DNA from 2 places in the Microbacterium sp. KSW4-4 genome. Region 2 is predicted to be linked to the other one. Evidence: predicted binding sites of a transcription regulator. Region 2 holds the regulator's gene; the other holds the start of a gene.
The links. The regulator LexA, encoded in region 2, represses DNA repair genes until DNA is damaged. The targets are predictions, from matches to a motif close to TCGAACANNTGTTCGA.
Positions count from the first base shown of each region.

Region 1: the regulator LexA is predicted to act here: its motif matches at 4,228-4,243, upstream of KZC57_RS05140 (HNH endonuclease signature motif containing protein).

Region 1 is NZ_JAHWXJ010000001.1:1,026,884-1,042,409, reverse strand. Features, by position in the region: gene mmsB (multiple monosaccharide ABC transporter permease) at 1-104, shown strand, start outside; gene KZC57_RS05150 (sugar-binding protein) at 164-1,282, shown strand; gene KZC57_RS05145 (Cmx/CmrA family chloramphenicol efflux MFS transporter) at 1,390-2,571, opposite strand; gene KZC57_RS05140 (HNH endonuclease signature motif containing protein) at 2,840-4,198, opposite strand; gene KZC57_RS05135 (alpha/beta fold hydrolase) at 4,301-5,065, shown strand; gene KZC57_RS05130 (ABC-F family ATP-binding cassette domain-containing protein) at 5,108-7,042, shown strand; gene KZC57_RS05125 (Na+/H+ antiporter) at 7,082-8,857, shown strand; gene KZC57_RS05120 (MetQ/NlpA family ABC transporter substrate-binding protein) at 8,960-9,862, shown strand; gene KZC57_RS05115 (methionine ABC transporter ATP-binding protein) at 9,969-11,012, shown strand; gene KZC57_RS05110 (methionine ABC transporter permease) at 11,012-11,671, shown strand; gene KZC57_RS05105 (pseudouridine synthase) at 11,678-12,601, opposite strand; gene KZC57_RS05100 (SDR family oxidoreductase) at 12,709-13,458, opposite strand; gene KZC57_RS05095 (Rrf2 family transcriptional regulator) at 13,522-13,992, shown strand; gene KZC57_RS05090 (MarR family winged helix-turn-helix transcriptional regulator) at 14,038-14,532, opposite strand; gene KZC57_RS05085 (GNAT family N-acetyltransferase) at 14,529-15,038, opposite strand; tRNA gene KZC57_RS05080 (tRNA-Gln) at 15,162-15,233, shown strand; gene glmU (bifunctional UDP-N-acetylglucosamine diphosphorylase/glucosamine-1-phosphate N-acetyltransferase GlmU) at 15,235-15,526, shown strand, end outside.
Region 2 is NZ_JAHWXJ010000001.1:895,623-911,148, forward strand. Features, by position in the region: gene KZC57_RS04445 (HAMP domain-containing sensor histidine kinase) at 1-1,133, opposite strand, end outside; gene KZC57_RS04450 (response regulator transcription factor) at 1,137-1,808, opposite strand; gene KZC57_RS04455 (RNA methyltransferase) at 1,832-2,644, opposite strand; gene rplT (50S ribosomal protein L20) at 2,733-3,119, opposite strand; gene rpmI (50S ribosomal protein L35) at 3,152-3,346, opposite strand; gene infC (translation initiation factor IF-3) at 3,419-4,033, opposite strand; gene KZC57_RS04475 (DUF1844 domain-containing protein) at 4,292-4,690, shown strand; gene KZC57_RS04480 (SseB family protein) at 4,709-5,506, opposite strand; gene priA (bifunctional 1-(5-phosphoribosyl)-5-((5-phosphoribosylamino)methylideneamino)imidazole-4-carboxamide isomerase/phosphoribosylanthranilate isomerase PriA) at 5,490-6,236, opposite strand; gene hisH (imidazole glycerol phosphate synthase subunit HisH) at 6,349-6,984, opposite strand; gene hisB (imidazoleglycerol-phosphate dehydratase HisB) at 6,981-7,598, opposite strand; gene KZC57_RS04500 (histidinol-phosphate transaminase) at 7,595-8,689, opposite strand; gene KZC57_RS04505 (LysM peptidoglycan-binding domain-containing protein) at 8,769-9,137, opposite strand; gene lexA (transcriptional repressor LexA) at 9,421-10,107, shown strand; gene metE (5-methyltetrahydropteroyltriglutamate--homocysteine S-methyltransferase) at 10,190-12,499, opposite strand; gene KZC57_RS04520 (methylenetetrahydrofolate reductase) at 12,521-13,468, opposite strand; gene KZC57_RS04525 (prolyl oligopeptidase family serine peptidase) at 13,653-15,515, shown strand; gene smpB (SsrA-binding protein SmpB) at 15,526-15,526, opposite strand, start outside.

The DNA of each region.
Region 1 (15,526 bases), 130 kb from region 2:
GCAAGCAGGATCCGGCCACCGACACGTTCGATCCCACGAAGACGAACTACCCCACCAGTCAGAAGTACGAAGCCCCCGCCGTCGAGGAGACGCGCGGAAAGTAAGGGCCGCGTCGCGCAACGCAGGCGCGACGGGACCTGCACACACCAGAGAAAGAGATCACATGAAGAAGATCCTTCTGTCGGCGACAGCGCTTGTCGTCGCGGGCGCATTCGCCCTCACCGGCTGCTCCTCGGAGCGCGGCGGTGACTCGGGTTCGGGGTCGGGCGAGGAGACCGCCTCGGGCTTCGACGCCGGCTCCACGATCGGTGTCGCTCTGCCGGACAAGACCTCGGAGAACTGGGTCCTGGCCGGTCAGCTGTTCACCGACGGCCTCGAAAAGGCCGGCTTCAAGGCGGACGTGCAGTACGCGCCCGCCAGCAACACGGTCGCCGAGCAGCAGAACCAGATCCAGGCGATGGTCACCGGTGGCGCCAAGGTCATCATCATCGGCGCCAAGGACGGCAAGCAGCTCACCACGCAGGTGGAGGCCGCGCGCGACGCCGGTGTCGCGGTCATCGCCTACGACCGTCTCATCGAGAACACCGACGCCGTGGACTACTACGTCGCCTTCGACAACTTCGAGGTCGGCAAGCTCCAGGGCCAGGCGCTGCTCGACGGGCTCGCCGAGCGCGCGGATCACGAGGCGCCGTACAACATCGAGCTGTTCTCGGGCTCGCCGGACGACGCCAACTCGGCGGTGTTCTTCAACGGAGCGATGGAGGTGCTGCAGCCGAAGATCGACGACGGCACGCTGAACGTCGTCTCCGGGCAGACCGAGATCTCCCAGACGGCGACCGAGGGCTGGAAGCCGGAGAACGCCCAGCGCCGCATGGACTCGATCCTCACGTCGAGCTACGGCTCGGAGACGCTCGATGGCGTCCTGTCCCCGAACGACACCCTCGCCCGCGCCATCATCACCTCGGCGCAGCAGGCCGGCAAGCCCGTCCCGGTCGTCACCGGTCAGGACTCCGAGGTCGAGTCGGTGAAGTCGATCATGGAGGGCGTGCAGTACTCCACGATCAACAAGGACACCGCGCTGCTCGTGGAGCAGGCCATCAAGATGGTCGGTCAGCTCCAGAAGGGCGACGAGGTCGACGTCAACGACACCGACCAGTACGACAACGGCAAGAAGGTCGTCCCGGCCTACCTGCTCCCGCCGGTCATCGTCACCAAGGAGAACGCGGCCGAGGCCTACGCCAACGTCCCGAGCCTCCTTGAGATCGTGAAGTCGTACGAGTAAGCCGTAGCGCGAACATCCGGGTTCCCAGAGAACACCGGACACGACGAGCCGTCCGGACCCGCGGGTCCGGACGGCTCGTCGCCGTTGCGGCGCGTCACCGTCTGCCCTCAGCCGACGGGCCGCCATCGCCGCGTCGCCAGGGCGAGGAGGAGCGCCGCCGTCGTCAGCGTGGCCGCGAGAGCGACGGGGGAGAGCGGACCCGCCCCGCTCGCGAGGGTCCACGCTCCCGACGCCGGTCCGATCACGGCGCCGAGGTTCAAGGCCGCCGTGGCGTAGGACCCACCCATGGTCGGGGCGCCGGAGGCGGCGTACAGCACCCGGGTGATCAGTGTGCTTCCGATGCCGAACGAGGCCATTCCCTGCACGAAGACGAGGAACAGCAGCGGTATCGGCTGCGTCGCGACCGCCGCCAGGACGATCCAGCCGCCGAGGAGCAGCGGGCCACCGACCGTGAGGAGCGCGCCGGCGTGTCGATCGGCGAACCGACCCGCGATGGTCACCCCGAGGAACGAGCCGATGCCGAACAGGACCAGCGCGAGGGGGACCGCAGCGTCGGGCAGGCCCGCGACCTCGGTGACGATCGGCGCGAGGAACGTGAAGACCGCGAAGGTCCCCGCGTTCACCAGGGCCGCCAGGGTCATCGCGAGGGCCAGGCGCGGTGTCCCCAGGAGCGCGAGCTCCGTGCGGAGGGCCGGTTCCTTCCGGGGGAGTGGTGCCGGAGCAGGGTCGGACTCCGTGCCCCGGATCGTCGTCGGCACGCCGTGGAGGATTCCGAGCAGTGCGGGGAGGCAGAGGAGCGCGACAGCGGCGAAGGTGGCGCGCCAGCTCAGCGCGGTGCCGAGGATGGCGCCGACAGGGACGCCGACGATGGTGGCGACGGTCGTCCCGGAGAGCAGCACCGCGAGCGCTCGTCCGGTGCGCTCGCGGGGGACGAGGAGGGTCGTCGTGCGTAGGGCGACGGCGAGGAAGCCCGCGTTCGCGAGGGCGCTGAGTACGCGCGTGACGAGCAGAAGCTCGAACAGGGACGTCACCGCGCCGACGGCATGGCACGCGGCGAAGAGCGCGAGGCAGGCGACGAGCGTGCGGCGTGGGGTCCAGCCGCGCGCGAACGCGGCCATGGCGGGTGCGCCGATGACCATGCCGACCGCGAAGGCGGAGGTCAGGAGGCCCGCCGTGCCGACCGGGACGTCGAGCTCGTGCGCGATCGCGGGGAGGAGTCCCGCGAGCATGAATTCGGAGGTGCCCATGACGAAGACCGCCAGGGCAAGGGCATAGAGGGGGAAAGGCATCGAGTGCTCCGAGGTGAGAGGGAAGGGGTAGCTTCTCGTCACCACGGTCAGCGCCCGGGTCACCGGCGCGCGCCCGCCGATAGGGCGGACGAAGGGATCAGCGGTTCACGGGGCTGACGGTGTGACCGGCAGCCCCCGACCTGTCTGATTCGGGACTCGACATGCCCTCCACCCTACGGCTGATCGGTGTGCAGGCGTGATCGGTGTGCAGGCGTGATCGGTGTACCTGCGTGATCGGTGTGCAGGCGTGATCGGTGCGCTCGCGTGTTCAGCCGGTGGTGGTCCTGGCGTCGGGCGAAGACCACGGGGGTTCCTCGGCGAAGGTCACGGTGTGCGGAGGCGGCGGTCGGTCGATGTAGGTCCGGCCGGTGGGGCTCGTCCACTCCAGAACACCGCCCGGCCCCTGCTCGACGTGCCACGGAGAGTGGTGTTTGAGCATGTGATGTCGTCGGCAGAAGGTCGCGAGGTTGTCGTGCACGGTCTCGCCGCCGAGCGCCGCATCGTGATTGTGATCGAGGTCGCACTTCCGCGGCGCGAGGCCGCAGCCGGGGAAGCGGCAGCGTTGATCGCGGGCCCGCAGGTGCCGGCGGAGGTCTTCGCTCGGGCGATACCGGTCGACGGTCAGCAGCGCCCCGCTGATCGGGTGGGTCAGCACCCGGTCCCAGCCGATCGCCGCGCCGGCCAGTCGGCGAGCCGTGGCTGGATCGATCGGAACGACCCCGTCGAGCTCCGCGGCGCGGATCGGAGTACCGTCCGTCGTCCGTTCCTGCTCGCCGTGCATCAGCTCGCCGTGCATCAGCGTCAGCACCGGCACGGTGACCTCGACGCGAGCTCGAAGCTCCGAGAGCAGCCCCTCTTCCGAGTCATGGCCCGCCGGAGCGCCGGTCAGGACGAGGTCGGCGAGCAGATCCGCGCGCAGCTGATCCACGGTCCTGTCGTCGAAGATGCTCTCTTCCGACTCTCGACGCCGTGCCTGCGCGTTCTCCTCCCGCACGGCATGCGCCATCTGGGAGAGCCGGTCGTACATCCCGTGCACGAGCGCCGCGGGGCCGCGCGCGCCGAGCTCGGCCATGCCGTCTTCGAGGTCGGTCACCCAAACCCGCCGCAGCTCCCGGGCGTCACGATGTCGCTCGACGAGCGTCCGCTCCTGGAACCGGTCGGCCAGTCGGCGCACGAGTCGGCGTATCCGGTTCGGAGACTCTGCAGCGGCCACCTCGATCGCCTCCGTCGCGAAACGCGAACGGTCGTCCGGGTCATCGAGGTGTGCCCCCGCCTCCACGATCACGCGTGCATGCGCGGCGCTGATCCGGCCGGCGCCCTGAGCCTCCCAGACGGCGGGGAACCGTTCGACCAGCCAGGACGCATCGGACATCCGCCGCTCGATCGTGCGGTCGCTGACGCGCTGGGCGGCTCCGATCTCCGCGGCGACCGTGCGGATCGCCATGTCTGCGCCGTCTGGGTGACGCGCCTGTCGGGCGATGTCGACCGCCAGTCGGCCGGCCATCGCGAGCAGTCCGTCGCGGGCCGCCTGCATGCTGCTCAGCGTCTTCTCCGCCGCTTCCAGCCCCTCCACCAGATCGGCGAGAATCGCCATCTGGGAGTCGGTCGCGTCGAGCAGTGCGGGCATGGCGTCAGTCCATCATCGACTACCGACATTCGAACGAAGATTCGAAGGAATCTGGCCGAAAGTCGTATCACGAAAGGATAACGACCGTGGTTGACTGGCTCCGTGCTCCTGAACGTCATCGAATCCGGGGAGGGCGACCGTGTCGCCGTGCTGCTGCACGGGATGATGGGGTCCGCCGAGAGCTGGCACCGCGTGGTCCCGCTGCTCGTGGAACGCGGCTTCCGCGTGCTTGCGCTCGATCTGCCGGGCCACGGCCTCTCTCCGCGTGACCCGGAGCTCACGATAGAGACGGCGGCCGATGCCGTCGTCGAGACTCTGGCGCAGACGGCTCTCCTTCCGGGGGCAGGGTCCGCCGCGGGGGACAGGGCCACCGCCCCGCCCGCCGTCGCCGTCGGGCACTCCTTCGGCGCTACTGTGCTCGCCGCCGCCGCGCCGCGCCTCGAACCGGGCCTCGCTGTCTACGTCGACGCGCCGCTCGCCCTTCAGGGCGGGCAGGACCGCGCCTCTCTCATCTCGCAGTACGAGCACGACCGCCGCGCGCGTATCTCGCCCGCCGAGCTCCGCAAGCTCCGGCCCTTCTACTCCGTGGACGACGCCTCGGTCGAGGCGCGGGCGGCCGAGCGCTTCGATCCGCCGACCGCGGCCTCCGTCTCCTGCGGGGAGGACGGCCATTGGACCGCCGCGCCCGGCTCCATCGTCGTCCGCGCAGAACCCAGTGCCTGGGTCACCGACGAGGACGCGCGGCGGTTCGAGCACGGTGGGGTGACGGTGCGCAGCATCCCCGGGGCCGCCCACACGGTCTGGTACAGCCACTTCGAGGTCTTCACCGCCGCGCTGCCGGAGCTCTTCGCCCCGTCGCTGGTCTGACCGGGAGACCGTCCGACGCGGCGCGACTACCCTGGAGAGGACATGGCACATCTTCTCGGGGCCGAAGCCCTGCACCTCGAATACCCGACCCGCGTCGTCTTCGACGCCGTGACCCTCGGCATCGAGGAGGGCGACCGCATCGGCATCGTCGGCCGGAACGGCGACGGCAAGTCGAGCCTTCTCGGCATGCTCGCCGGCACGAAGGAGCCGGACTCCGGCCGGGTGACCGTCCGCGGCGGCACCCGCATCGGCGTGCTGGACCAGGCCGACACCCTCCCCGACGACATCACGATCGGCGCCGCCGTCGTCGGCGACATGGCCGAGCACGAATGGGCCGGAGACGCCCGCGTCCGCGACGTGATCGAGGGGCTGCTGACCGATCTTCCCTGGGACGCGCAGATCGGCTCCCTATCCGGCGGTCAGCGCCGCCGCGTGTCGCTCGCGAAGCTGCTCACCGGAGACTGGGACGTCATCGCTCTCGACGAGCCGACGAACCACCTCGACGTCGAGGCGATCACCTGGCTCGCCGGTCACCTCAAGAAGCGCTGGCCCGCGAACGCCGGAGCCCTCCTCGTCGTGACCCACGACCGGTGGTTCCTCGACGAGATCTGCACCGAGACGTGGGAGGTGCACGACCGCATCGTGGAGCCCTTCGAGGGCGGCTATGCGGCGTACATCCTGCAGCGGGTCGAGCGCGACCGGATGGCGGCGGCGACCGAGGCGAAGCGGCAGAACCTGGCTCGCAAGGAGCTCGCCTGGCTGCGCCGCGGTGCCCCGGCCCGCACCAGCAAGCCCAAGTTCCGCATCGATGCGGCCAACGAGCTCATCGCCGACGTGCCCGAGATCCGCGACAAGGTCTCGCTGCAGTCGCTCGCCGTCTCGCGGCTGGGCAAGGACGTCGTCGATCTGCTCGATGTGGGGGTGACCTACCCTTCGACAGGCTCAGGGACCCACCCTTCGACAGGCTCAGGGACCCAGACTTCGACAGGCTCAGGGACCCAGACTTCGACAGGCTCAGGGACCCAGGCGGGATCCGGGACCCAGGCAGGCTCAGGGACCGGCGGGAAGACCGTGCTCAAGGACGTCGAGTGGCGGATCGCCCCGGGCGAGCGCACGGGCATCCTCGGCGTGAACGGCGCCGGGAAGTCCACACTCCTGGGGCTCATCTCCGGCACGGTCGAGCCCACCGAGGGGCGGATCAAGCGGGGGAAGACCGTGCAGGTCCGTACGCTCACGCAGCGCCTCGACGAACTCCTGCCGCACTGGAACGACCCCGTGCGCGTGGTCATCTCGGGTCTGCGCACCTCGTACACGCTCGGCGCCGGGTCGAAGGCGCAGGACCTCACGCCAGGACAGCTCCTGGAGCGACTCGGGTTCTCCTCCGCCCAGCTCTCGACGCCGGTGAAGGATCTCTCCGGTGGCCAGCAGCGTCGGTTGCAGCTGCTGCTGGTGCTGCTCGACCAGCCGAACGTGCTCATCCTCGACGAGCCCACGAACGACATGGACACCGACATGCTCGCCGCGATCGAGGACCTCCTCGACTCCTGGTCGGGCACGCTCCTCGTCGTGAGCCACGACCGGTACTTCCTGGAGCGGGTGACGGATCAGCAGTACGCGATCCTTCCCGGTCCGGACGGCGCGGGGCGCCTGCGGCATCTCCCGGGCGGCGTCGACGAGTACCTGCGCCTGCGGCAGCGCGTCGAGAGCGCCCCGGCGACCTCGACGGCGGCGTCGGCCCCCGCAGCGAGCGGTCTCGACGGCGCGGCTCTCCGGGCGGCGCAGAAGGAAGCGGCCGCCCTCGAGCGTCGCATCCAGAAGCTCACGCAGCAGGTCGACGCGGCCAAGCACGCCCTCGCCGACCATGACCAGTCCGACTACGCGGGCCTCGGCGAGCGGATGAAGGCGATCACCGCGCAGGAGGCCGAGATCGAAGAGCTGGAGCTGCGCTGGTTCGAACTCACGGAGCAGATCGGCTGACGGAGGAATATCCTTCTCCCACGACTGTTGGGAGTAGCGATGGAAGGCCTCGAAGTAACCGTCCTGCTCGGACTCACGATCCTCGTCGGAACCCTGATCGCCCCGCGCGTGCGTCTCGCGCTGCCGCTCGTCCTCGTCATCCTCGGTCTGGCGCTGGGATTCATCCCGCCGCTGCGTGAGGTCCAGCTGCCGCCGGAGACCGTGCTGCTGCTGTTCCTGCCGGTGATGCTGTTCTGGGAGAGCCTCACGACATCGCTGCGGTCGATCCGCCGCGACTTCCGCTACATCGTGCCGATGAGCACCCTCCTCGTCGTCGCCTCTGCGTTCGCGGTGGCCGGCATCGGCGTGCTGTTCGGCATGCCCTGGGAGATCGCCCTCATCCTCGGGGCCGCGGTCGCGCCGCCCGACGCCACGGCCGTCGCCGCGCTCGGCCGGCTGCTGCCGCGTCGGATGTTCATGAAGCTCAAGGCCGAGAGCCTGACCAACGACGGCACCGCGCTCGTGCTCTACGCCATCGCCGTGTCCCTCGCGCTGGGCGGCCAGGTCACGCCGCTCTCGGTCACCTGGGACGTGCTGGTGTCGTACGTGGGTGGAATCGCCGCGGGGATCGCGGTCGCGGCCCTGGCCACGCTGCTGCTGCGCCGCGTCTCCTCCACCATCGTCATCAACGTCACGCTGCTGCTCGTGCCGTTCTCCGCGTTCCTGCTCGCCGAGCTCGTCCACGCGTCCGGGGTGCTCGCCGTGGTCGTCGCCGGACTCATCGTCGCCTGGGTGTCGCCGCGCGTGACGACCGCGGCTTCGCGACGGCAGGCCGACGCCGCCTGGCCGTTCGGCGTCTTCCTCCTCAACGGGGCGCTGTTCGTCCTCATCGGCCTCGAGGTGCAGTTCGTCGCGCACGAGATCTCCGCCGCCGCCATCGGCCGTCTGGTGCTCGTGACGCTCGCCGTGTGGGTGACGCTGTTCGCCGTCCGTTACGTGTTCCAGCTCCTCAACGCCCTGTTCCAGCGGCGGCCGTCCGAACGCCCGCCCCGCGGGGCCCGCTCCCGTGCCCGGCTCGTGTCCACGGTCGCCGGCATGCGCGGCGCGGTGTCGCTGGCGATCGCGCTGTCGGTGCCGACCGGTGTCCCCGAAGGGAGCATGGTGGGCGGGCGTGACGAGATCGTCTTCGTGACAGCCGGGGTGATCCTGCTCAGCCTCCTCGTGCAGGCGCCGCTGCTTCCCGCGCTCGTGCGGTGGGCGCGATTCCCGGTCGACCATGCCGAGGACGAGGAGTACGAGCTCGCCGAGCGGGCGATCTCCGGAGCAGCCCTCGCCGCGCTCGACGACCTCGCCGCGGAGCACGGCATCGGCCAGGAGGTGCGCGACCGGGTGCGTGCTGAGGGGTACCAGGCGCTGGAGTTCGCGAACGCCCGAACACTCGCGCGCGAGCAGGCGCTCATCGATGCCGAGGCCGACGCGCTGGACGAGATGCTCGGCCAGCCCGATCCCTACGGCACCGGGGGAGAGGCGCGCCCGGCGGAGGAGGAAGCAGGCGACGTCGCGGTCTCGGCCGGGACCGCCCCCGACCCCGAGGCCACGGACGGCACGACGCTGCAGATGATCGCGACCTCCGCCGACGTCGACCTCGCCCAGCGCTCGCCGCTCGTGCGGCACGAGGAACACACCCGGCTCAAGCTCGCGCTGCTCGACCGCAAGCGCGAGGTCCTGCTCGGGCTCCGCGGCGCCGGCACCGTGGACGACATGGTGGTCCGCCGGATCTCCGCCCGTCTCGACCTGGAGCAGGTGCGTCTGCAGGGCATCGAAGAGTTCGACTGACCCGATCCCGCACGGCTGTGACGCCGTGTGACATACCGATTCCGCGACAGCGCGCCCTCCTGCCTAACGTTGTCGAGTCCCGCCAGGAAGGAACCCCTCATCATGTCCCGCCGCACCACCTCCGCCCTCGCCGCGCTCGCCGTGGTCCCGCTGTTCGTCGCCCTCGCCGGGTGCGCCACCTCGTCCGACGCGGGCTCCGGCGACGGCGGCTCCGAGAACGAGACCGTCAAGATCGGTGTCGTCGGGAAGGGCGACGCGCAGTGGGCGCCCTTCGTCGAGGCCGCCGCCGACGAGGGCATCACGGTCGAGCTCGTCGACTTCGGGTCCTACGAGCAGCCGAACCCGGCGCTGACCGAGGGGGAGATCGACCTCAACCAGTTCCAGCACATCGTGTACCTCGCGGAGTACAACAACGCCTCGGGCTCCGATCTCACGCCCATCGGCTCGACCGCCACCTACCCGCTCGGCTTGTACTCGACGAAGTACGACGACGTCGACGACATCAAGAAGGGCGACACGGTCGCGGTTCCCGACGACGCGTCGAACCAGGCACGGGCGCTCAACGTCCTGCAGCAGGCGGGTCTGCTCGAGCTCAAGAGCGGCGGCACGCCGTACTCCGACCTCGCCGACATCGACGCGGACAAGTCGAAGGTGAAGGTGACGGCCCTCGAGGGTGCGCTCATCCCGACCTCGCTCCCGGATGTCGCCGCCGCGATCATCAACAACGACTTCGTCGAGGACGCTGGACTGACGTTCGACGACGCGATCGCGCAGGACGACCCGGAGGACCCGAACGCCCTCCCGTACGTCAACATCTTCGCCGCGCGTGCGGAGGACGCGGACAACGAGACGTACCAGAAGCTCGTGGAGATCTTCCAGACGAACGAGGATGTGCAGGCGGGGCTGCTCGAGTCCTCCGGCGACACCGCGGTGGCGCTGCGTACTCCGGTCGAGGACCTCGTGGCCTCGCTGGAGAAGGTTCAGAAGGACGCCGAAGAGAAGTAACCGGACGCCGGGGTGTGATCCGCCCCCTGTTCGATGAGGGAGAATCGGGTGGCGCTTCGTGCGCTGCCCGATTCTCCGTTTCCCGAGAACCAGACCGGAGCACCACATGCCGATCGTCACCCTGACGAACGTCTCCAAGACATACCCCTCCCGCAGCCAGGGCGATCGCGAGATCGTCGCCGTCGACGACGTCACCCTCTCCATCGACAAGGGCGACGTCTTCGGCATCATCGGATACTCCGGTGCGGGGAAGTCGACGCTCGTCCGTCTCATCAACGCGCTCGAGCCGGCCACCCGCGGCACCATCACGGTCGACGGCGTCGACATCACGGCGCTCAAGGAGAGCGAGCTGCGCGCCGTGCGCGGCGGCATCGGGATGATCTTCCAGCAGTTCAACCTGTTCTCGTCGCGCAGCGTCAAGGCCAACATCGCGTATCCGCTCAAGCTCGCCGGCTGGTCGAAGCCGGATATCGAGGAGCGCGTCGCCGAGCTGCTGTCGTTCGTGGGGCTCTCCGACAAGGCGAAGGCGTACCCCGAGCAGCTCTCCGGTGGACAGAAGCAGCGCGTCGGGATCGCCCGCGCGCTCGCCACCAAGCCCGCCATCCTCCTCGCTGACGAAGCGACGAGCGCGCTCGATCCGCAGACCACGCACGAGGTCCTCGACCTGCTCAAGCGCGTCAACGAGGAGCAGGGCGTCACGATCGTCGTCATCACCCACGAGATGGATGTGATCCAGACCATCGCCACCCGCGTCGCCGTCATGGAGAACGGACGGGTCATCGAGCAGGGCGACGTCTTCGATGTCTTCTCCGCCCCGCGGAATCCGGCGTCCCAGCGGTTCGTCGGCACGGTGGTGAAGGGGGTGCCCTCGCCGTCGGAACTCGCGGTGCTGCGGGACCGGCACACCGGACGCCTGGTGACCCTGTCGTTCCGCGACGGCGACTCGTCGCAGGCTCAGGTGTTCCTCGACCTCGCTTCGGCGGGTCTCGACTTCGAGCTCGTCTACGGCGGGATCAACGACATCCGGGGTCGTGCGTTCGGCCACCTCACGCTCGCCATCCGGGGTGACCGCGCGGCGATCGACACGGCACTGGCGCGTATCGCGGAGCGGGTCGAAGTCACCGTCATCGCCGGAGAGGAGGGACGCTGATGGACCGTCTGAACGAACTGTGGCCGGAGTTCTGGCAGGCCGCACTCGAGACCCTATACATGACGTCGTTCGCGCTCGTGCTCGGCGGGATCCTCGGCCTTGCCGTGGGCGTCCTGCTGTACGTGACGCGCCCCGGCGGACTGATGCCGAACCGCGTCGTCTCCGGGCTCATCAACTTCGTGGTGAACTTCTTCCGACCGATCCCGTTCGTCATCTTCATGGCGGTGGCGCAGCCGTTCGCGCGCCTGGTCGTCGGCAGCGGCATCGGCACCACCGCCGGAGCGTTCATCATCGGTCTCGCGGCGGCGTTCGCGATCGGCCGTATCGTCGAGCAGCATCTCGTCTCCGTATCGCCGGGCGTGATCGAGGCGGCGCGGGCGATGGGGGCCGGGCCGTGGAGGATCCTCTTCACCGTCGCGATCCCCGAGTCGCTCGGCCCGCTCATCCTCGGTTACACCTTCATCGTCGTCGCGCTCATCGACATGACCGCGATGGCCGGACTCATCGGCGGCGGCGGGCTCGGGGCCTTCGCGCAGATCTACGGCTTCCGGCAGTTCGAGCCGCTCGTGATGTGGGCGGCGATCATCCTCATCGTGGTGTTCGTGCACCTCGTGCAGCTTCTCGGTACCCGGCTCGCGCGGAAGGTCATGCGCCGCTGAGGTCGATCAGCGTGCCGGGGCCTCCTGCAGGCTCCGGCGCGTGGTGAACGTGCGCTCCTGCCCGCTCAGCGGATCGGTGAACCGGAGCTCGCGTGCGAGGAGCTGGAGCGGGCGGCTGAAGTCGTCCGGACGCTCCGGCTGCAGCACGGGGTAGAAGCCGTCGTGGAGGATGCCGAGGCCGAGCGCGGCGAGGTGTACGCGGAGCTGGTGCATCTTCCCGCTGTGCGGACGGAGAAGCGTGTGCACGACGCGATCGTCGGCGGCGATGACCTCGATGAGCGTCTCGGAGTTCGGCTCGCCGTCCTCATCCACCTGCACGCACACCTGACCGCGGAGCTTCTCGATCCGGTTGCGGTAGACGAGGGGGAACCGCGACGGATCCCAGTCCGCCGGGCGCGCGGAGACCGCCTCGTACACCTTCTCCACACGGCGGTCCTCGAACAGCAGCTGGTAGGCGCCGCGGGTGGCCGGACGGGCGGAGAACATCAGCAGCCCCGCCGTGGCCCGGTCGAGGCGGTGGATGGGCGTGAGATCCGGGTTGCCGAGGCGATTGCGCAGCCGGACGAGGGCGGAGTTCTGCAGGTACTTGCCGCCCGGCGTGGTGGGGAGGAAGTGCGGCTTGTCCACCACCACCAGATGCTCGTCCTGGTGCAGGATCTCCTCGGTGAACGGGATCTCCTTCTCGACCGGAGGCTCACGGTAGTACCAGACGAACTCCTCGGCGCCGAGAGGCGTGTCCCGGGAGAGCGGTCGGCCATCGCGCGCGACGATCTCCCCACGGTCGAAGCGCACGAGCAGCCGCTCCGGATCGAGGTGGAAGAACCGCTCGACCATGTAGGCGGCGACGGTGGGCCACGCACCCGTCATCGGCACGTGCAGCCGGGTCGCGCCGACCCCGTCGCGCACGGGAAGCGGGGAGGGCATGCCCATGTCTCGGCCTTCGGAGCAGGGGTCGCGGGGCTGCGACCGGGTGCTCCCAGCCTAGGCGACCGGCCAGGCCTGCCCGGGGCCCCGCCGCCCCGGAACCGGTCGGGGTGTCAGCGGGTTTCGGCGGCGAGCCAGTCGTCGAAGGTCGTCGCCGCCGTGCGCGCGTCGTCGCCGGGAAGCAGCACCTCACCCGCGAACTCGACGCCGAGCGCGGCACCCTTCCACGCGGCGCGCAGCGGAAGGTCGCGACCCCACGCGGCGAGAGTGCGGCGCGCCATGTCGACGGCGTCCTCCGTGCGGGGTCCGGCGATGTCGAAGGAACCACCGAGCGCCGGCGACTCCGCTGCGTCGACGAGGGCGACGGCCACGTCTGCGGGCGCGATGGGCTGCAGCAGCAGCGGGGGCACGATGCCTTCACCGTCCTCGATGCTCCACTCGGCGATCATCGCGGGGAAGTCGTGGAACTGCGTCGCCCGCACGATGGTGAACGGAACGGGGCCACGAGTGACCTCTCGCTCCTGGGCGCGTTTGCCTGCGTAGTGGGGGTTGCCGCGCACGCGATCGAGCGCCGCGATCGAGAGGGCCACGTGGTGGCCGACCCCGGCTTCGCCCTCGGCGGTGAGCAGCGTGCGGCTGAGCGTGGTGAACACCCGCTCGGCCTCGGCGACGTCGGATACCGGGGGATTCGTCGCATCGACGACCGCATCCACCCCGCGCAGCAGGGCGGGGAGGCCTTCGCCCGTGGTCAGATCGACGCCCTCGCTGCGGCTGAGCGACAGCGGATCGTGCCCCCGACGCCGGGCCTCCTCGACGACCAGCCGCCCGATCCGTCCCGTGCCTCCTGCGACCGCGATGCGCATGCCCGCTCCTTCAATCATGGATATTGTGTGTCCACAATAGGGCGGTCCCGGTACGATGGGCAAGTGAAACTCCCCGAGACCTCCGAATGGGTGCTGCACACCGTCGCGGTGATCGCCCAGCTCCCCGCCGGGTCGACGGTGTCGGGTGCGCAGCTCGCCGAGCACTTCGGCGTGCCGGGGCCGTACCTCTCGAAGCAGCTCGCGAAGCTCGTCCGCGCCGGCATCCTCACCGGGAGCACGGGGCCCCGCGGCGGCTTCCGCCTGGCCAGGGAGCCCGAGAACATCAGCGTCCTCGATCTCGTCACCGCGGTCGACGGCGCCGCCGACCCCTACGTCTGCCGTGAGCTCCGTCAGCAGGGGAGAGGAGCCGCCCGTCCGGAGGACTGCACCGCGCCGTGCGCACTCGCCGTCGTGATGCGCCGTGCCCACGAGGCCTGGCGAGGGACTCTGGAGGCGGTGTCGATCGCCGAGGTCGTCGCCACGCTCCCGGACACCGTCCCGGCCAAGAACCGGCGCCTCCTCCTCGGACCCTGACCTGCCTGAACAGGACGGACCGTACCGAAGAGGACCGAGCCCGGGTCAGGTGTCGAAGCTGAGACTCAGCTTCCGCAGCAGGGCGGCCAGCCGGTCGCGGTCGGCGCGCGAGAGGGCGCGCAGGAGGTCGGCCTCGGCGTCCACGAGCCGGGTGATCGCGGCGTCCACGCGGACCCGGCCGTCGTCGGTCAGGGTCACGAGCACGCTGCGGCCGTCCGCGGGGTCGGCTTCACGGCGCACGAAGCGACGGCCGACCAGACGGTCGATGCGGTTGGTCATGGTGCCGCTCGACACGAGGGTCTGCTGCAGGAGCTGCTTGGGCGAGAGCTGGAACGGCGACCCCGCCCGGCGCAGCGCCGACAGCACGTCCCACTCCCAGGGCTCGAGGTCGCTCCTGCGGAACACCTCGCGGCGCGCGCGGTCGAGGTGCCGGGAGAGGCGGTCCATGCGGGACAGCACCTCGAGCGGGGAGAAGTCGAGGTCGGGCCGCTGCGTGTTCCACGCGCCGACGATCCGATCGACCTCATCCGCCTCGCTCATCCGTTCATTATCGCTCCCGGCGGCATCGCGACCGCGGAGGACGCGGGGAGCAGCATCGTGAGGAACGCGCTGTGCGGGTCGGGGAGGTAGGAGCCGAACGGCGGACCCTCCCGGAAGCCGGCGGCGGCGTACATCGCCCGGGCCGGATCGAAGAAGGGGTCCCGACCGGTTTCGAGCGACACGCGACCGATGCCGCGCGCGCCGGCGTCGTCGAGCAGATGACCGAGCATCGTCCGCCCGAACCCGCGTCCGCGGAAGGCGGGATCGGTGCGCATCGACTTCAGCTCCTCATGTCCGTCCTCGACGACCGCGAGGGCGCCCGTCGCGGCGATCCGTCCGTCGACCCGTCCCGTGAAAAACCGGACGCGTGGAGTCAGCAGCCGGTCGAGCGGAAGCGCATGCTGGCTCTCGGGCGGAGCAGTGCCGTCCATCTCCGCGTGGTGTGCGGCGATGAAGGCCGCGATCTCGGGGGTGGCGACGGTGACACGGTCGATCACGAGGCTCATCGTCCCAGCATCGCAGAGCCGTGTTTCGAGCGGATGACGAGCCCACTCGGCGTGCGCCTCACGCACAGGAAGACGGGCGAGGACGTGGCAGACTTATCGGGCGGTGCCCCGGGGGCAGCGCGGTCCGCCGTGGTGTAATGGCAGCACGACAGCCTTTGGAGCTGTGAGGTCTAGGTTCGAGTCCTGGCGGCGGAGCATGACTGAGAACAACCTCGCCGTCGTCGTCCTCGCCGCGGGCCAAGGCACGCGCATGAAGTCGCGCCTGCCGAAGGTGCTGCACCGGATCAGCGGGCGGCCTCTGGTCGGACACGTGCTGACGACGGCGACTCGGCTGCACCCGTCGCACATCGAGGTCGTCGTGCGGCACGAGCGCGATCAGGTCGTCTCCGCGCTGCGTGAGGACTACCCGGACGCCGTCTTCATCGACCAGGACGAGGTTCCGGGCACGGGCCGCGCCGTCCAGGTCGCCGTCGACGCGCTCCCCGCAG
Region 2 (15,526 bases):
GCGCGCTGCGCACCGACCTCGATGGACGAGCCCTCCGGCGAGTACTTCACCGCGTTGTCGATCGCGGCGTCGAGCGCGCTCTCCACGATGGTGCGGTCGGTGATCGTCATGACCGACGACTCCCCCGTCCGGCGCAGCACGATGGCCCGCTGCGCCGCCACCTCCTGCCAGGCCTCGACCCGGCGGCCGGCGACGGCGGCGAGATCGACCGCCGACATCGTGGAGTCGGTGCGACCGCCGCGGGCGAGTCCGAGGAGGGTCTCCAAGATGCGGGTCATCCGCCGGCCCTCTTCCCTGGTCTCCTCCACGTCGTGGTCCCACTCGCGTCCCAACCCCGTCGCGAGGTGCTCGACGCGCAGCAACAGCGCGTTGAGCGGATTCCGCAGCTCGTGCGAGGCGTTCAGCGCGAACTCCTGCTGTCTCGTCATGACGCGCTCGATCTCATCGGCCATGCCGTTGAACACCCGCGTCATTCGCCGCAGCTCGGGCGGGCCGGTGCCTTCGGCCACCCGGGCGTCCATCTCCCCCCGCTCGATCGCCGCCATCGCCTCGTCGAGACGGCGCACCGGCGAGAGCACCCAGCGCGCGAGCCCCGCGACCAAGAGGATGCCGAGCGCGCTGAGCAGCACGACGATGAGTGCGAGCACGAGCGTCTGCCGCAGGATGACGGTCTGCGGGGTGTCCGTGCCGCCCCTGACGAGCACCGCACCGATCACATCGCCGTCGTCGAACACGGGTTCCACCAGCGCCGCATCGGACACGACCCACGGGGAGGACGTCGGTTGCTCGGCGCGGCGACCGGAGAGCGCCAGCCGCACCCGCTGCGCATCCTCCTCCGCCAGCACCGCGTCTCCGTGGTCACCGGCCGCCCAGGGGCTGCCGGTGAGATCGAACACGGTCACCTCGATTCCGTAGACCTCCTGGAATCGACGGACCTCGGCGTCCATCACCGCCGGACTCCCGGAGCGCAGCGCCTGTCGGGCGCTCGTCGCGAAGTACCCGAGGTCGCCGAGCTGCTCGGCATAGAACGACTGCTGGACGCTGCGTGCCGCGCTCCACCCGGTCACGCCGCCGAGTGCGACGAGCACGATGATCAACGGCACGAGGAAGACGACGGTCAGGCGGCGGCGCACGCGTCAGGCCCCCGCGAGCCGGTAGCCGACGCCGCGCACGGTCTCGATGAACGCGCGATCGCCGCTCTTCTTCCGGATGGCCGCCACGTGCACCTCGAGGGAGTGGCCGAAGCCACGCCAATCGGTGTTCCAGACCTCGCGGATGAGGCGCTCCTTCGGCACCGCGACACCCGGATACCGCGCGAGCACGCCCACGATGTCGAACTCCTTGCGGGTGAGCGCCAGCGGCACCCCGCCGACCTGCACCTCCCGCGCGACGAGGTCGATCTGCACCGCGCCGCCTTGCAGCAGCACGCGGGTGTCCGGCTCCGTCCGCAGCGGCCGCGATCGTCGGGTGACCGCCTCGATCCGCGCCAGGAGCTCGTGCACGTCGTAGGGCTTCACCACGAAGTCGTCGGCACCGGCGCGCAGTCCCTTGATGCGCTCGGCGACCTGGTTACGCGCGGTGACGATGACGATCGGCACGTCGGAGCGCCCGCGGATGCGGCGGCAGAGGTCGATGCCGTCGACATCCGGCAGCCCGAGGTCGAGCAGCACCACCTCGGTGTCGGCATCGAGGTGCTCCAGCGCCGCGGCCCCGTCGGCCGCATGCAAGGTGGCATAGCCCGAGCGCGCGAGGAAGGCCTGCAAGGCCCCCGCCACCCGCTCGTCGTCCTCGACGATCAGTATCCGCATCCCGCGTCCCGTTCTTCGCCGGGTCAGCCGGTGGAGGCCGCGCGTTGGGCGAACGCGCTCTCATACAGGCAGACACTCGCCGCGGTGGCCAGGTTGAGCGATTCGGCGCGCCCGAAGATCGGCAACCGGAGGACACGGTCGGCCTGCGTCAGCGCCTCATCCTCGAGCCCACGCGCCTCGTTGCCGAACAGCCAGGCGGTCGGCTCGCCCAGCACGCCGTCGGCGCGTGCCGCGAGGAGGTCGTCCCCCTTCACGTCCGCCGCGAGGATCTGCAGGCCCGCACCGTGTGCCCGTCGGACGACCTCGTCGAGCTCACCGCCCACCGAGACCGGAAGGTGGAAGAGCGAGCCGGTCGTCGCCCGCACCACCTTGGGGTTGTACGGATCGACCGTGCGACCGGTGAGCACGACGGCATCGGCGCCGGCGGCGTCGGCGGCCCGGATGATGGTGCCGAGGTTGCCAGGGTCGCGCACCTCCTCGCAGATCGCGACGAGACGCGGTGCCGCATCGAAGATGTCCCGCACCGAGGTCGGCGTCTGACGGACGACCGCGACGAGCCCCTGCGGGGTCACCGTGTCGGCCATCGCGTGGAGGACGTCCTCGCTCACGTACTCGACGTCGACGTCCGCCTCCGCGGCGGCGGCGCGGATGTCCGCGTGCTTCTCCCAGCCGTGCGGGGTCGCGAAGAGCTCGACGATCGCTTCGGGGCGGTACGTCAGGGCCTCGCGGACGGACTGCGGACCTTCCAGCAGGAAAAGACCGGTCTCGGTGCGGGCGCTGCGCTTGGTCAGCTTGGCGACGGCACGGACTCGGGGGGAACGGGGGTTCTCCAGCACGAACTCAGTCTACGGTCAGCCCGACACCGCCCGGATACGCGGAACGGGCGCCTTCCCGGAGGAAGACGCCCGTTCGGAAGCGAGATGCTTACGCCGCGGACTTCGGCGCGTTGACGTCGGAGGGCAGAGCCTTCTTCGCCGTCTCGACCAGCGTCGTGAACGTCGCGGCGTCGTTCACCGCGAGGTCGGCGAGCATGCGACGGTCGACCGTGACACCCGCGAGGCCCAGACCCTGGATGAAGCGGTTGTACGTCATGCCGTTCTGGCGGGCCGCAGCGTTGATGCGCTGGATCCACAGACGACGGAAGTCGCCCTTGCGCTTGCGACGGTCCCGGTACGAGTAGACCAGGGAGTGGATGACCTGCTCCTTGGCCTTCCGGTAGAGGCGCGAACGCTGACCGCGGTAGCCGGAGGCGCGCTCGAGGATGACCCGACGCTTCTTGTGGGCGTTGACCGCCCGCTTGACTCTTGCCATTTTCCTGTGTTCCTATCCTGCGATCGGGCGCGTCAGCGACCGAGAAGCTTCTTCGCGACCTTGAAGTCCGCCTTCGCGAGCACCTGGTCCTGGTTCAGACGACGGGTGCGACGGCTCGACTTGTGCTCGAGGTTGTGGCGCATCCCGGCCTGCTGCTTCTTCAGCTTGCCGCTGCCGGTGATCTTGAAGCGCTTCTTAGCACCCGAGTGGGTCTTCTGCTTCGGCATCTTCTCTTCCTTCGTATGGCGCCTTCTCAGGCGACGGTGTCAACCCGCGGTGCGGGAGTTCTGGGGGCGGACCTACTCCGCCTTGGCGTCCGCGGAGGCGTCCGCGTCGTTCTTCGCCTCGCGCGCGGCCTGCTTGTTCGCGGCGCGCACGGCGTTCTGCTCCTGCTTCGCCTCGGACTTGCTCTTGTGCGGCGCGACGACCATCACCATGTTGCGGCCGTCGATGGTCGGGTTGGACTCGACCGTGCCGAACTCGGCGACGTCCTCGGCGAACTTGCGCAGCAGACGGACACCCTGCTCCGGGCGAGACTGCTCTCGACCGCGGAAGAGGATCATGGCCTTGACCTTGTCGCCGGCCTTGAGGAAGCCCTCGGCGCGCTTGAGCTTCGTCGTGTAGTCGTGCGCCTCGATCTTCAGACGGAAGCGGACTTCCTTGAGGATCGTGTTCGCCTGGTTGCGACGCGCTTCCTTTTCCTTCTGCGCGGCCTCGTACTTGAACTTGCCGTAGTCCATGATCTTGACGACGGGCGGCTTCGAGTTCGGGGCGACCTCGACGAGGTCGAGATCGGCTTCCTGGGCGAGACGCAGCGCTGCCTCGATGCGGACAACGCCGATCTGCTCACCCGCGGGGCCGACGAGGCGGACCTCGGGGACGCGGATGCGCTCATTGGTACGGGGATCGCTGATGCGGAGCTCCTTAGACGATGTGATTCGGCCACCGTGATGCGGTCTGCATCCCGGGCGAAATCGAAGTCGTCCCCCCACCCGCCGGCGTTCAGATACCGGCTTCGCACCCTGTCTACCGGCCCTCTCGTGACGAGCGGAGCCGGCGGAGCGCAAGACCCGGTAGCCTGGAACGGCAAGCGCGGGTGGGAAGTGAATCCTCTTTCGTTCCGGAGCATGACGCTCCGGAGCCCGCCAAAGTCTAACAGAAAGCAAGGCGAAGTGACGAACCAGGCATCGGACGAGGCGGCCCGCGAGCGCGAGGAGCGATGGGCTCGGCAGGAGGAGGCAGCCTCCTCGGCCGTCCGTGACATCGCCGACGTCCCCGCCGTCGAGGTGATCACGACCGCCGCCGTGCACCTCATGAGCGCCGCGGCCGTGAAGCTCGGCCTGGCGGACGACCCCGAAGCCGCGGCCCAGCTCGACCTCGATGAGGCACGGAAGCTCATCAACGCCCTGGCAGGGCTCATCACCGCCGGCGCCCCTGAGATCAGCGACATGCACGCCCGCTCGTTGCGCGACGGCCTCCGGTCGCTGCAGCTCGCCTTCCGCGAGGCCTCGACCATCCCCGACCCGATCGGCAAGGGCCCGGGCGAGAAGTGGACCGGTCCCGTCACCTGATCCGGCCGAAGCTCCGCCTCAGATGCTGCGGCGGAGCTTGACCGTCAGCGAGTCGGCGAGGACGGCGATGCGGTCGTCCGCGGCCCAGCGCTGAGCGAGTCGTCCGAGCACGGCATCCAGGACCTCGCGCTCCAAGCCGTCGACGAGCTCCAGCACGACGATGAGCTCGGGTCCGCGGAGCCGGGCGTCCGGGTCTCCCGGCGCGACCGCGACGTCGATCACGGCGAGCTCGTGGGCGATGCTCTCCCGAAGGGCGGTGACGACCTCGGGAGAGAGGAAGCTCGGCTCCCACGCGTGTCCCTGCGCCACGGCCCAGACGGCGGGGCGGCGGATCACGAACTCGGTGTCGGACGTGGGGTCCAGCACGATGAGATCGGTGTCCTCCGACGACGCGGCCAGGGCCGCGCGGACGGCCTCGACCGGGATGGGGCGTGCCGACGGATCCCAGCGCTGCATCGTCTCGACCGACGAGAACACTGGCTGGACGCGGCGCCCGTCCGGGGCGGCCACGGTGACGATCGAGAGCTCCTGCGTCTTGTCCACCGCGAGACCGCTGGGCGCCACCCCCTCCTCGCCCTTCTCCGCGATCAGGGGCACGAGGACCCGGGCGGAGCGGAACGCGTCGACGACCTCGGCCTGGCTCCCCTCGCCCGCACGGAAGCGGTGCAGCGCCGCGAGGAGAGCCGGGTCCGCCGAGCCGTCGTCCGCCGCATGCGGGTTCGACTCGAAGCTGCGGCCCTCCCAGGGGACGCCGGCGGAATCGGCCCGGTTGTGCGACTCGGGGCCGCAGGCGTGGGGGTCAGTCTCCGGCGACATCCAGGGCCTCCGCGAGCGTGAAGGCGCCCGCGTACAGAGCCTTGCCGACGATGGCCCCCTCGACGCCCAGGGGCACGAGGTCGCGCAGCGCGGCGATGTCGTCGAGGTTCGAGATGCCGCCGGACGCGACGACCGGCTTCGGCGTGCGCGAGGTCACCTCGCGCAGGAGCTCGAGGTTCGGACCGCGCAGCGTGCCGTCCTTGGTCACATCGGTGACGACGTAGCGGCTGCAGCCGGCGTCCTCGAGGCGCTCGAGCACCTCCCAGAGGTCGCCGCCCTCCTTCGTCCAGCCCCGCGCGGCGAGCGTCGTGCCACGGACGTCGAGGCCGACGGCGATCGCCTCCCCGAACCGGCTGATCACGTCGGCCGCCCACTCCGGGTTCTCCAGCGCGGCGGTGCCGAGGTTGATGCGCGCGGCACCGCTCTCCAGCGCGGCTTCCAGGCTCGCGTCGTCCCGGATGCCGCCGGAGAGCTCGACATTGACGTTCTTGAACTGCTTGATGACCTTGCGCAGGATCGGCGCGTTGCTCCCGCGACCGAACGCCGCGTCCAGATCGACGAGGTGGATCCAGGAGGCTCCCTGCGAGACCCACTCCCCTGCCGCGTCGAGCGGGTCGCCGTAGCTCGTCTCGGTCCCGGCCTCCCCCTGGGTGAGACGGACCGCCTTGCCGCCGGCGACGTCGACCGCGGGAAGGAGCGTGAGCGAGGGGGACTGCGCGAAGTCGTTCATGGGGTCCTTGGTTCGGGTGGGTCTGCGGCCCGAGCGGGCACGAGAGACGAGGGTAGTCCGCCGCGGGGCGCGGGACAAACCGCGTGACGCCGGGCGCCGACGCGGCTCGGGGTCAGAGGCTCTGCACCCAGTTCCGGAGCAGCCGGATGCCGGCGTCCCCGGACTTCTCCGGGTGGAACTGCGTCGCCGAGAGCGGGCCGTTCTCGACGGCCGCGAGGAAGGGGCCGCCGTACTCCGCCCAGGTCAGCACGGGCTGCGGGAACGGCGGGATCACGTCGAGCTCCCAGGACTGCGCCGCATAGGAGTGCACGAAGTAGAAGCGCTCCTGCTCGATCCCGCGGAACAGGACGGTGTCCTTCCCCGGCTCGACGGTGTTCCAGCCCATGTGCGGCAGCACGGGCGCGTTGAGTTCCGTCACGGCGCCCGGCCACTCGCCGAGGCCCGCGGTGTCGTGCCCCCGCTCGACGCCGTGCTCGAAGAGCACCTGCATGCCGACGCAGATGCCGAGCACCGGTCGGCCGCCCGCGAGACGACGGCCGATGATCTCGTCGCCGCCGTGGGCGTGCAGAGCGTCCCGCACCGCCTGGAAGGCCCCGACACCGGGCACGACGAACCCGTCCGCCTCGAGCGCCTCGGCGCGGTCGCGCGTGAGGACGGCGTCGGCTCCCGCGGCGACGAGGGCCTTGACCGCGGAGTGGACGTTGCCGGACTCGTAGTCGAAGACGGCGACCCGGGGCGCGGCGCTCACAAGGCTCCCTTGGTGGACGGGATGCCGTCGACGAGGGGATCCAGCGCCTTCGCCTGACGGAACGCCCGCGCGAATGCCTTGAACTCGGCCTCGGCGATGTGGTGCGGGTCGCGCCCGCCCAGCACCCGGACGTGCACGGTCAGCGCGGCGTTGAAGGTGATGGCCTCGAAGACGTGCCGCACGAGTGATCCCGTGAAGTGCCCGCCGATCAGGTGGTGCTCGAAGCCGGCCGGCTCCCCCTCGTGCACGAGGTAGGGGCGACCGGAGATGTCGACGACGGCCTGCGCCAGGGCCTCGTCCAGCGGGACGAGGGCGTCGCCGTACCGGGAGATGCCGGACTTGTCTCCGAGGGCTGCCAGGATCGCCTGGCCGAGCACGATCGAGACGTCCTCCACGGTGTGGTGGGCGTCGATGTGGGTGTCCCCGGAGGCCCGCACGGTGAGATCCGTCAGCGAGTGCTTGGCGAACGCCGTGAGCATGTGGTCGAAGAACGGCACCGAGGTGTCGATGCGGCTCGCACCGGTGCCGTCGAGGTTCAGCTCGACCTCGACGGTGGACTCCGACGTGCTGCGCACGCGGCTCGCGGTGCGTGCGGTGGGCGCGGGGATGGTCATGATGCCGATCCTATCGAGGCCAGGGCGTCCAGGAACGCCGTCGTCTCCGCCTCGGTGCCGGCGCTGACGCGCAGGTGGCCGGGGATGCCGACGTCGCGGACGAGCACCCCGCGGTCGTACAGCTGCTGCCACGTCGCCCGCGGATCCGCGACGCCGCCGAACAGCACGAAGTTGGACCACGAGAGGTGCGGGGTGTATCCGAGGGCTTCGAGCGTCGCCGTGATGCGGTCACGCTGCTCCACGATCTCCTGCACCATGCCGAGCATGACGTCGGCGTTGCGGAGGGCGGCGACCGCGGCGGCCTGCGTCAGAGCGCTCAGGTGGTACGGCAGTCGCACGAGCCGGAGCGCGTCGATGAACGCCGGATCGGCCGCGAGGTAGCCGACGCGGGCACCGGCGAAGGCAAAGGCCTTGCTCATGGTGCGGGAGACGGCGAGCCGCGGCCGTCCTTCCAGGAGGGTGAGGGCCGACGCCGCATCCCGTGGCGCGAACTCCTGGTAAGCCTCGTCGACGATCACGACGCCGCGGGCCGCCTCGTAGACGGCCTCCACCACGTCGAGCCCCAGCGGGGTGCCGGTCGGGTTGTTCGGCGAGCAGAGGATCACGATGTCGGGGTCGGCCGCGCGCACCTGCTCCGCCGCCTCCTCCGGGGTGACCGTGTAGTCGGGCTGACGGGTGCCGGCGATCCAGGACGCACCGGTCCCCTTCGCGATGAGCGGGTACATCGAGTACGTGGGGCCGAAGCCGAAGGCCGTGCGCCCCGGTCCGCCGAAGGCCTGGAAGATGTGCTGCAGCACCTCGTTGGATCCGTTGCCCGCCCAGATCTGCTCCGACGTGAGGCCGTGCCCCAGGTAGTCGGCGAACGCCTCCCGCAGCGTGGTGAACTCACGGTCCGGGTACCGGTTCACGTCTCGGATCGCCACCGCGATGTCGTCGAGGATGTCGCTGGCGACCTCGTCGGGAACAGGATGCGTGTTCTCGTTGACGTTGAGGGCGACCGGCAGCGGGGCCTGAGGTGCGCCGTACGGGGTGAGTCCGCGCAGATCGTCGCGGAGCGGGAGATCGTTGAGGGAGAAGGTCACCCTTCCCATCTTAAGAGGAGCACGGAGGGCCGAGGTCATCGTGACGATCGGATCGTCAGGGATCGGAGGCAGGACCTCGGACTCCGCGTCAGTCGGTGTACCGTGCCGGGAGCGCGAGCTCCTGGCCGACCTGGAGCTCACCGCCGCGCAGGAGGTTCATCCGGCTGATCTCGCCGATGACATCCCGCGGGTCGGCGGCGGGAGCGATGCTGCTCGCGATCGACCAGAGCGTGTCACCGGGCATGACCGTGACGGTCTCGACGGAGACGGCCGGTGCGTCTACACCGGAGGCGATCGCGCTGCCCCCACCGATGGCGGCGAAGGCGATACCCGCAGCGAGCGGGACGGAGGCGAGCGCGAGCAGGGTGCGGCGGCCGCGGGCCGTGATCCGCAGCCGGGTGGCCGGACGGGCCGATGCCGGAAGGGCGGTCGCGGTGCTGAGGCTCATGCTGCTCATGTCTGCTCCTTACTGTCCCGGCGCCGGAGCCCGGGGAGGTTGGCGTAGCTTTCGCATCCGCGCCTCGGCCGGGAGCCGTGGATGCGAAGCTACGTTCCGAAGATATCTTCGAGTTCGAACATCTGTCAAGCTTTCTTCGAAACCATGCCCCGCGAATCGCCCGACACGCTCGAACAGATCTTCCAGATCGGCACGTTTCTCGGATACGGTTTCGATAAGGACACCCCACCACGGGCCACCGACATTCGAAGCGGCACGTCGGATCACGCAGTGAAGGAGCACCATGAGCGACACCTCAGCCCTCGAGTCCGAGGCGCCGCGCACCCGTCGTCGCAAGAACCTCAGCCCGAAGCAGATGGCGATCCTCGAGGTCATCCAGGCCTCGATCGCACAGAACGGCTATCCGCCGAGCATGCGCGAGATCGGCGACGCCGTCGGGCTCAAGTCGCTGTCCAGCGTCACCCACCAGCTCGGCCAGCTCGAGCTCAGCGGCTACCTGCGGCGCGACCCGGGCAAGACTCGCGCGATGGAGGTCCTCATCGACCTCCCCGGTACCGGCGCGGAGAACCCGGCGGATGTGGTGACTCCTGTCGGCGATGCTGCACTCGTGCCGCTGGTCGGGCGGATCGCCGCGGGCGTGCCGATCACGGCGGACCAGCAGGTCGAAGAGATCTTCCCGCTCCCCCGGCAGCTCGTCGGCAAGGGCGACCTCTTCATGCTCAAGGTGTCCGGGGAGTCGATGATCGACGCCGCCATCTGCGACGGCGACTGGGTCGTCGTGCGCTCGCAGAACACGGCGGAGAACGGCGAGATCGTGGCCGCCATGCTCGACGGCGAGGCGACCGTCAAGGTGCTCCGGCGTCGCGACGGCCACACGTGGCTGCTCCCCCGCAACTCCGCGTTCGAGCCGATCCTGGGCGACGAGGCGGTCGTGCTCGGCAAGGTCGTCGCGGTCATGCGCGCCGTCTGAGGCACCGCATCGTCGGTGAGACGAGAACGATGGCCCTCCCGGTCGCACCGGGAGGGCCTTCGTGTGTCCGGGGACGACCGCGTCAGGCGGTGACCACCACGTCTTCGCGCACGCGCCGCGTGGCCTCGACGATGTTCCGCAGCGACGCCGTGGTCTCGGCGTAGCCGCGGGTCTTCAGACCGCAGTCCGGGTTCACCCAGAGCTGACGGAGAGGGATCTCCTCCACCGCACGCCGCAGCAGGGACTCGACCTCCTCCACGGTGGGCACGCGCGGCGAGTGGATGTCGTACACGCCGGGGCCGATGCCGTGGTCGAAGCCCACCTCGGCGATGTCCGCGACGACCTCCATGCGGCTCCGGGCCGCCTCGATGGACGTGACGTCCGCGTCGAGCGCACGGATCGCGTCGATCACCACGCCGAACTCCGAGTAACAGAGGTGGGTGTGCACCTGGGTCGCCGCCGCAGCCCCGCCCGTGGCCAGACGGAACGAGGCGACAGACCAGTCGAGGTACGCCGGCTGGTCGGCCTGCTTCAACGGGAGCAGCTCCCGGAGCGCCGGCTCGTCGACCTGGATCACCTGGATGCCCGCGGCCTCCAGATCGGCGATCTCATCGCGCAGCGCCAGCGCCACCTGGTTCGCCGTCTCCCTCAGCGGCTGGTCGTCGCGGACGAAGGACCACGCGAGGATCGTGACGGGGCCCGTGAGCATCCCCTTCATGTGCTTCGCCGTGAGCGACTGGGCGTACGCCGACCAAGCGACCGTGATGGGCGCGGGACGCGAGACATCGCCCCAGAGGATCGATGGACGCGTCGCTCGCGAGCCGTACGACTGCACCCAGCCGTGCTGCGTGACCGCGAAGCCGTCGAGGTGCTCAGCGAAGTACTGCACCATGTCGTTGCGCTCCGGCTCGCCGTGCACGAGGACGTCGAGACCGAGGTCCTCCTGCAGGGAGACGACCGCGGCGACCTCACGGCGCAGGAACTCCTCGTAGTCGTCCTCGGGGATCTCGCCGCGGAGGAACTGCGCGCGGGCGCGGCGGATGTCGCCGGTCTGCGGGAAGGAGCCGATCGTCGTCAGGGGCAGCGCCGGCAGGCCGAGGGCGTTCTGCGCCTCCTCCCGCTCCTGGTACGGGGCCCGGGCGAAGTCGGCGTCGCTCAGCGCGCGAGAACGCACCGCACCGTCGCGCACACCGGGAGCGGTCAGGCGGTCCTGCAGCGCAGCGGTCGCCGCGTCCAGCTCGGCCGCGATCGCCGTGCGCCCTTCGGACAGGCCGCGGGCGAGGGTGACGACCTGCTGCACCTTCTGATCCGCGAAGGCGAGCCAGGACACCAGGCGCGCGTCCAGCGCCGTCTCGTCCTCCACGTCGTGCGGCACGTGCAGCAGCGAGGTCGAAGTCGAGGCCGACACCGGGACCCCGAGCGCGCGGAGCGCCTGCAGAGAGTCGAACGCTGCGGAGAGGTCGCCACGCCAGATGTTGTGACCGTCGATCACACCGCCGACGAGGGTCTTGCCCTCGAGGCCCGGCACCGCGTCGGGCACGGTGCCGCGCACGAGATCCACGGCGATGGCCTCGACGGGGGCGGCGGCCACGGTCGCGAACGTCGCGCCGAGGCTCGCGTACGGGGCCGCGACGAGGATCGAGGGACGCTCTTCGGCGTTCCCGAGCACCGCGAGCGCGCGCTCCGCGGCGGAGGCGAGCTGCGCGGTGGTGGCCGGCAGGGACTCGCTCACGAGGGCGGGCTCGTCGAGCTGCACCCACTCGGCGCCCGCGGCGCGCAGACGGGCGAGCAGGTCGACATAGACCGGCAGGACGTCATCCAGCCGCGAGAGCGGCTCGAAGCCCTCCGGCGCGTCGTCGGAGGCCTTCGCGAGCGCCAGCAGCGTGACCGGCCCGACGACCACGGGACGCGTGACGAAGCCGGCGGCGACCGCCTCGGCGACCTCGCGCACCAGGCGGTCGCTGGCGAGGGAGAACACCGTCTCCGGACCGATCTCCGGAACGAGGTAGTGGTAGTTCGAGTCGAACCACTTCGTCATCTCCAGCGGCGCCCGCTCGCCCTCACCGCGGGCGACGGTGAACAGGGCGGAGAGGCCGATCGACCCGTCGGCCTCGCGGAGGTCGTCGAAGCGGGCGGGGATCGCGCCGACCGTGACGGCGGCGTCGAGGACCTGGTCGTAGAAGGAGAAGGACTCGGGGATGGACGAGTCCGCGCGGCCGAGGCCGAGCCCCGCCAGGCGCTCGCGGGTCGTCGCGCGCAACTCCGCGGCCGTCCGCTCCAGCTCCTGCTCGTCGATGCGCCCGGCCCAGAACGCCTCGACGGCCTTCTTGAGCTCGCGGCGACGGCCGATGCGGGGGTAGCCGAGGATGGTGCCCTCGGGGAATGCGGTCATGGTGTTTCCTTTCGGCGGGGACTAATGCCGGAGCGCCGGGACGATGCCGGCTTCGGCGAGGACGGTCAGGACGGTCTCGTGCTGGTTGAACGCGTACAGATGCACGCCGGGGGCCCCGCCCGCGACGACGTCGGCGGCGAGGCGCGCGGCCCAGGAGATCCCGATCTCCCGGCGCCCTTCGGCGGTCGGCTCGACATCGAGGGCGATCGAGAGCTCGCTGGGCAGGTCCTCCCCGGTCAGCTCCAGCACCCGGGCCAGCCGGGTCGGCGACGTGATCGGCATGATGCCGGGGAGGATCGGGATGGTGACACCTCCGGCGCGGGCGCGCTCCACGAAGGCGAGGTAGTCATCGGGGTGGAAGAAGAGCTGCGTGATGGCGAAGGTCGCGCCCGCGGCCTGCTTGGCGAGCAGCGCCTCGACATCCTGCGTGCGGTGCGTGGCCCGGGGGTGCCCCTTCGGGAAGGCGGCGACCGCGATGTCGACCTTCTGCCGGGGGGCCACGAGCGCGGCTCCGGGGAGACCGGGGACCGGAGACTCCTGATACGGCGCGCGTTCGGCCTGGACGCGATCGATGAGCTGCACGAGCTGGGCGGCGCTCTCCAGGTCGCCCAGGAAGGGCTCGCTCTGTCCCGCGGGCGGATCTCCGCGCAGGGCGAGGAAGCGGAGGATCCCGGCGTCGAGGAACTCCCGGATGAGCGCGGTGGCTCCGGCGTAGGTGTTGCCGACGCACGTGAGATGAGCGAGGGGTTCGACGTCGGTGTGCTCGCGGATGAAGCGCAGCACATCGAGCGAGCGGCCACCGGTCGAGCCGCCGGCGCCGTAGGTCACCGACAGGAACTCCGGGCCGGCCGCGGCGAGGCGACGGACCGTCTCGTGCAGGGCCTCCTGGCTCGACTCCGAGCGCGGCGGGTAGAGCTCGAACGAGAACGGCACGCGGGAGGCGCGAGCGGTGTCGAACGTGGAAGACATCTTCTCTCCAGGGGACAGGGGCCGGGGTCCGCGCACGACGAAGAGCACGTCGTTCGCGGGCGGGTGCCGGGCTCGGCTGTCGCTCCACGCCCGGGATGGACCGGGCGTTTCCAGAAACCTAGAACACGGCCTCGGCCCGCCGCACGAGTGTGACGTCGTGTGTCACCGCCCATAGGCTCGAGGCATGTCCTCACCGTTCGGTTCCTGGTCCTCCCCCTTCACCGCCGCAGCCGTCGCAGGAGCGGCGCCGCGCATCGACGGGGCCCGCTTCGTCGGCGACGAGGTGTGGTGGGCCGAGTCCGTGCCCGCGGAAGGCGGAAGGGTGACGATCCGCAGCTCGACGGGCACGGAGATCCTCCCGGCCCCCTGGAACGCCCGCTCCCGCGTGCACGAGTACGGGGGCGGCGCCTGGACCGTCGATGGCGACACCCTGTACTTCGTCTCCGGCGCCGACCAGCGCGTGCACCGGATGGATCGAGATGCCGAGCCGAGTCCCCTCACCGCCGCCGGCCCTTCGTACGGCGGACTGCGCGTGCAGAGCGGCCGGCTGTTGGCGGTCAGGGAAGACCTCTCGGCCGACCCGCACCGCCGCGCGATCGTGGAGATCCCCGTGGACGGCTCAGCCGCCGAGGACGCCTCCGCGATCCGGGTGGTCGTCGAGGGTCCCGGCTTCTTCGCCCACCCCGCGCTCTCGCCCGACGGCAGCCGCGTCGCCTGGGTCGAGTGGCAGGCGGACAGCATGCCCTGGGAGAGCGCCACGCTCGCGATCGGATCGGCGGCCGGCGGGACGATCACCCGGGTCCCCACCTCCGCCGCCCTGCAGCCGGAATGGACCGGCGACGACGCCCTCGTGTTCGCCGATGACGCCTCGGGACGCTGGCAGCTCCAGCATCTCGCGCTCGACGGCCTGCAGCCCGGCGCCTCCCACCCGCTGACCTCGTCCGACGCGGACACCGGCTACGGCCTGTGGGTGCTCGGCAACCGCTGGTTCCAGCCGCTGGCGGACGGCCGCGTCGTGGCCGTGCGCACCGACGGCCGCGACGAGGTGCAGCTCGTGTCCCCGGACGGCGAGACGCGCGCGATCACGGTCCCGGGCGACGGGCATCTCAGTGTGGATGACGTCTCGGGCTCGCGCGTCCTGCTCAGCGGCGACGGCTCGCGCGTGACCTCCGGCATCTGGTGCGTCGACGTGGACAGCGGGGCCGTCGAGACCGTCACCGGCGGCGCTCCGGTCGATGAGGAGTGGATGCCGGCGGCCCAGCAGCTCGTCGTGGAAGGTGCGCACGGCCCCGTGCACGCTTTCGCCTATCCGCCCGCCGCGCCCGGAGAGCCCCGCGGCACCGACGGCGAGCTCCCGCCCTACATCGTGCTCGTGCACGGCGGGCCGACCGCCCACGTCACGGGAGCGGCCTCCGCCTCGGTCGCGTTCTTCACGAGCCGGGGAATCGGGGTGCTCGACGTGAACTACGGCGGGTCCACCGGTTACGGCCGGGCGTACCGCGACCGCCTGCAGGGGCAGTGGGGCGTCGTCGACGTGGACGACGTGATCGCTGCCGGCCGCGGGCTCGCCGACGCCGGGCTCGCCGACCCCGCGCGCATCGCCATCCGCGGCGGCTCGGCCGGCGGCTGGACGGTGCTCTCGGCGCTCGTGCGCGGCGGGACGTTCGCCGCCGGCATCAGCCGCTACGGCGTCGCGGATCTGCGGATGCTCGCCGCCGAGACCCATGACTTCGAAGCCTCGTACCTCGACGGCCTCGTCGGTCCGCTCCCCGCTGCCGAGCACGTGTACATCGAGCGCTCACCGCTGACGCACGCCGACCGCATCGACGTGCCGGTGCTGCTGCTGCAGGGCGGGGAGGACCGCGTCGTGCCGCCGTCCCAGTCCGAGGCCATCCGCGACGCCCTGGCGGCGAACGGCATCGACCACGAGTACGTGCTGTACCCGGGCGAGGGGCATGGATTCCGCAGTGCGGAGACGATCGTCGACGCGCTGGAACGCGAGCTCGCGTTCCTCGGCCGGGTGTTCGGCTTCACGCCGAGCCTCTGACCTCGGCGGGC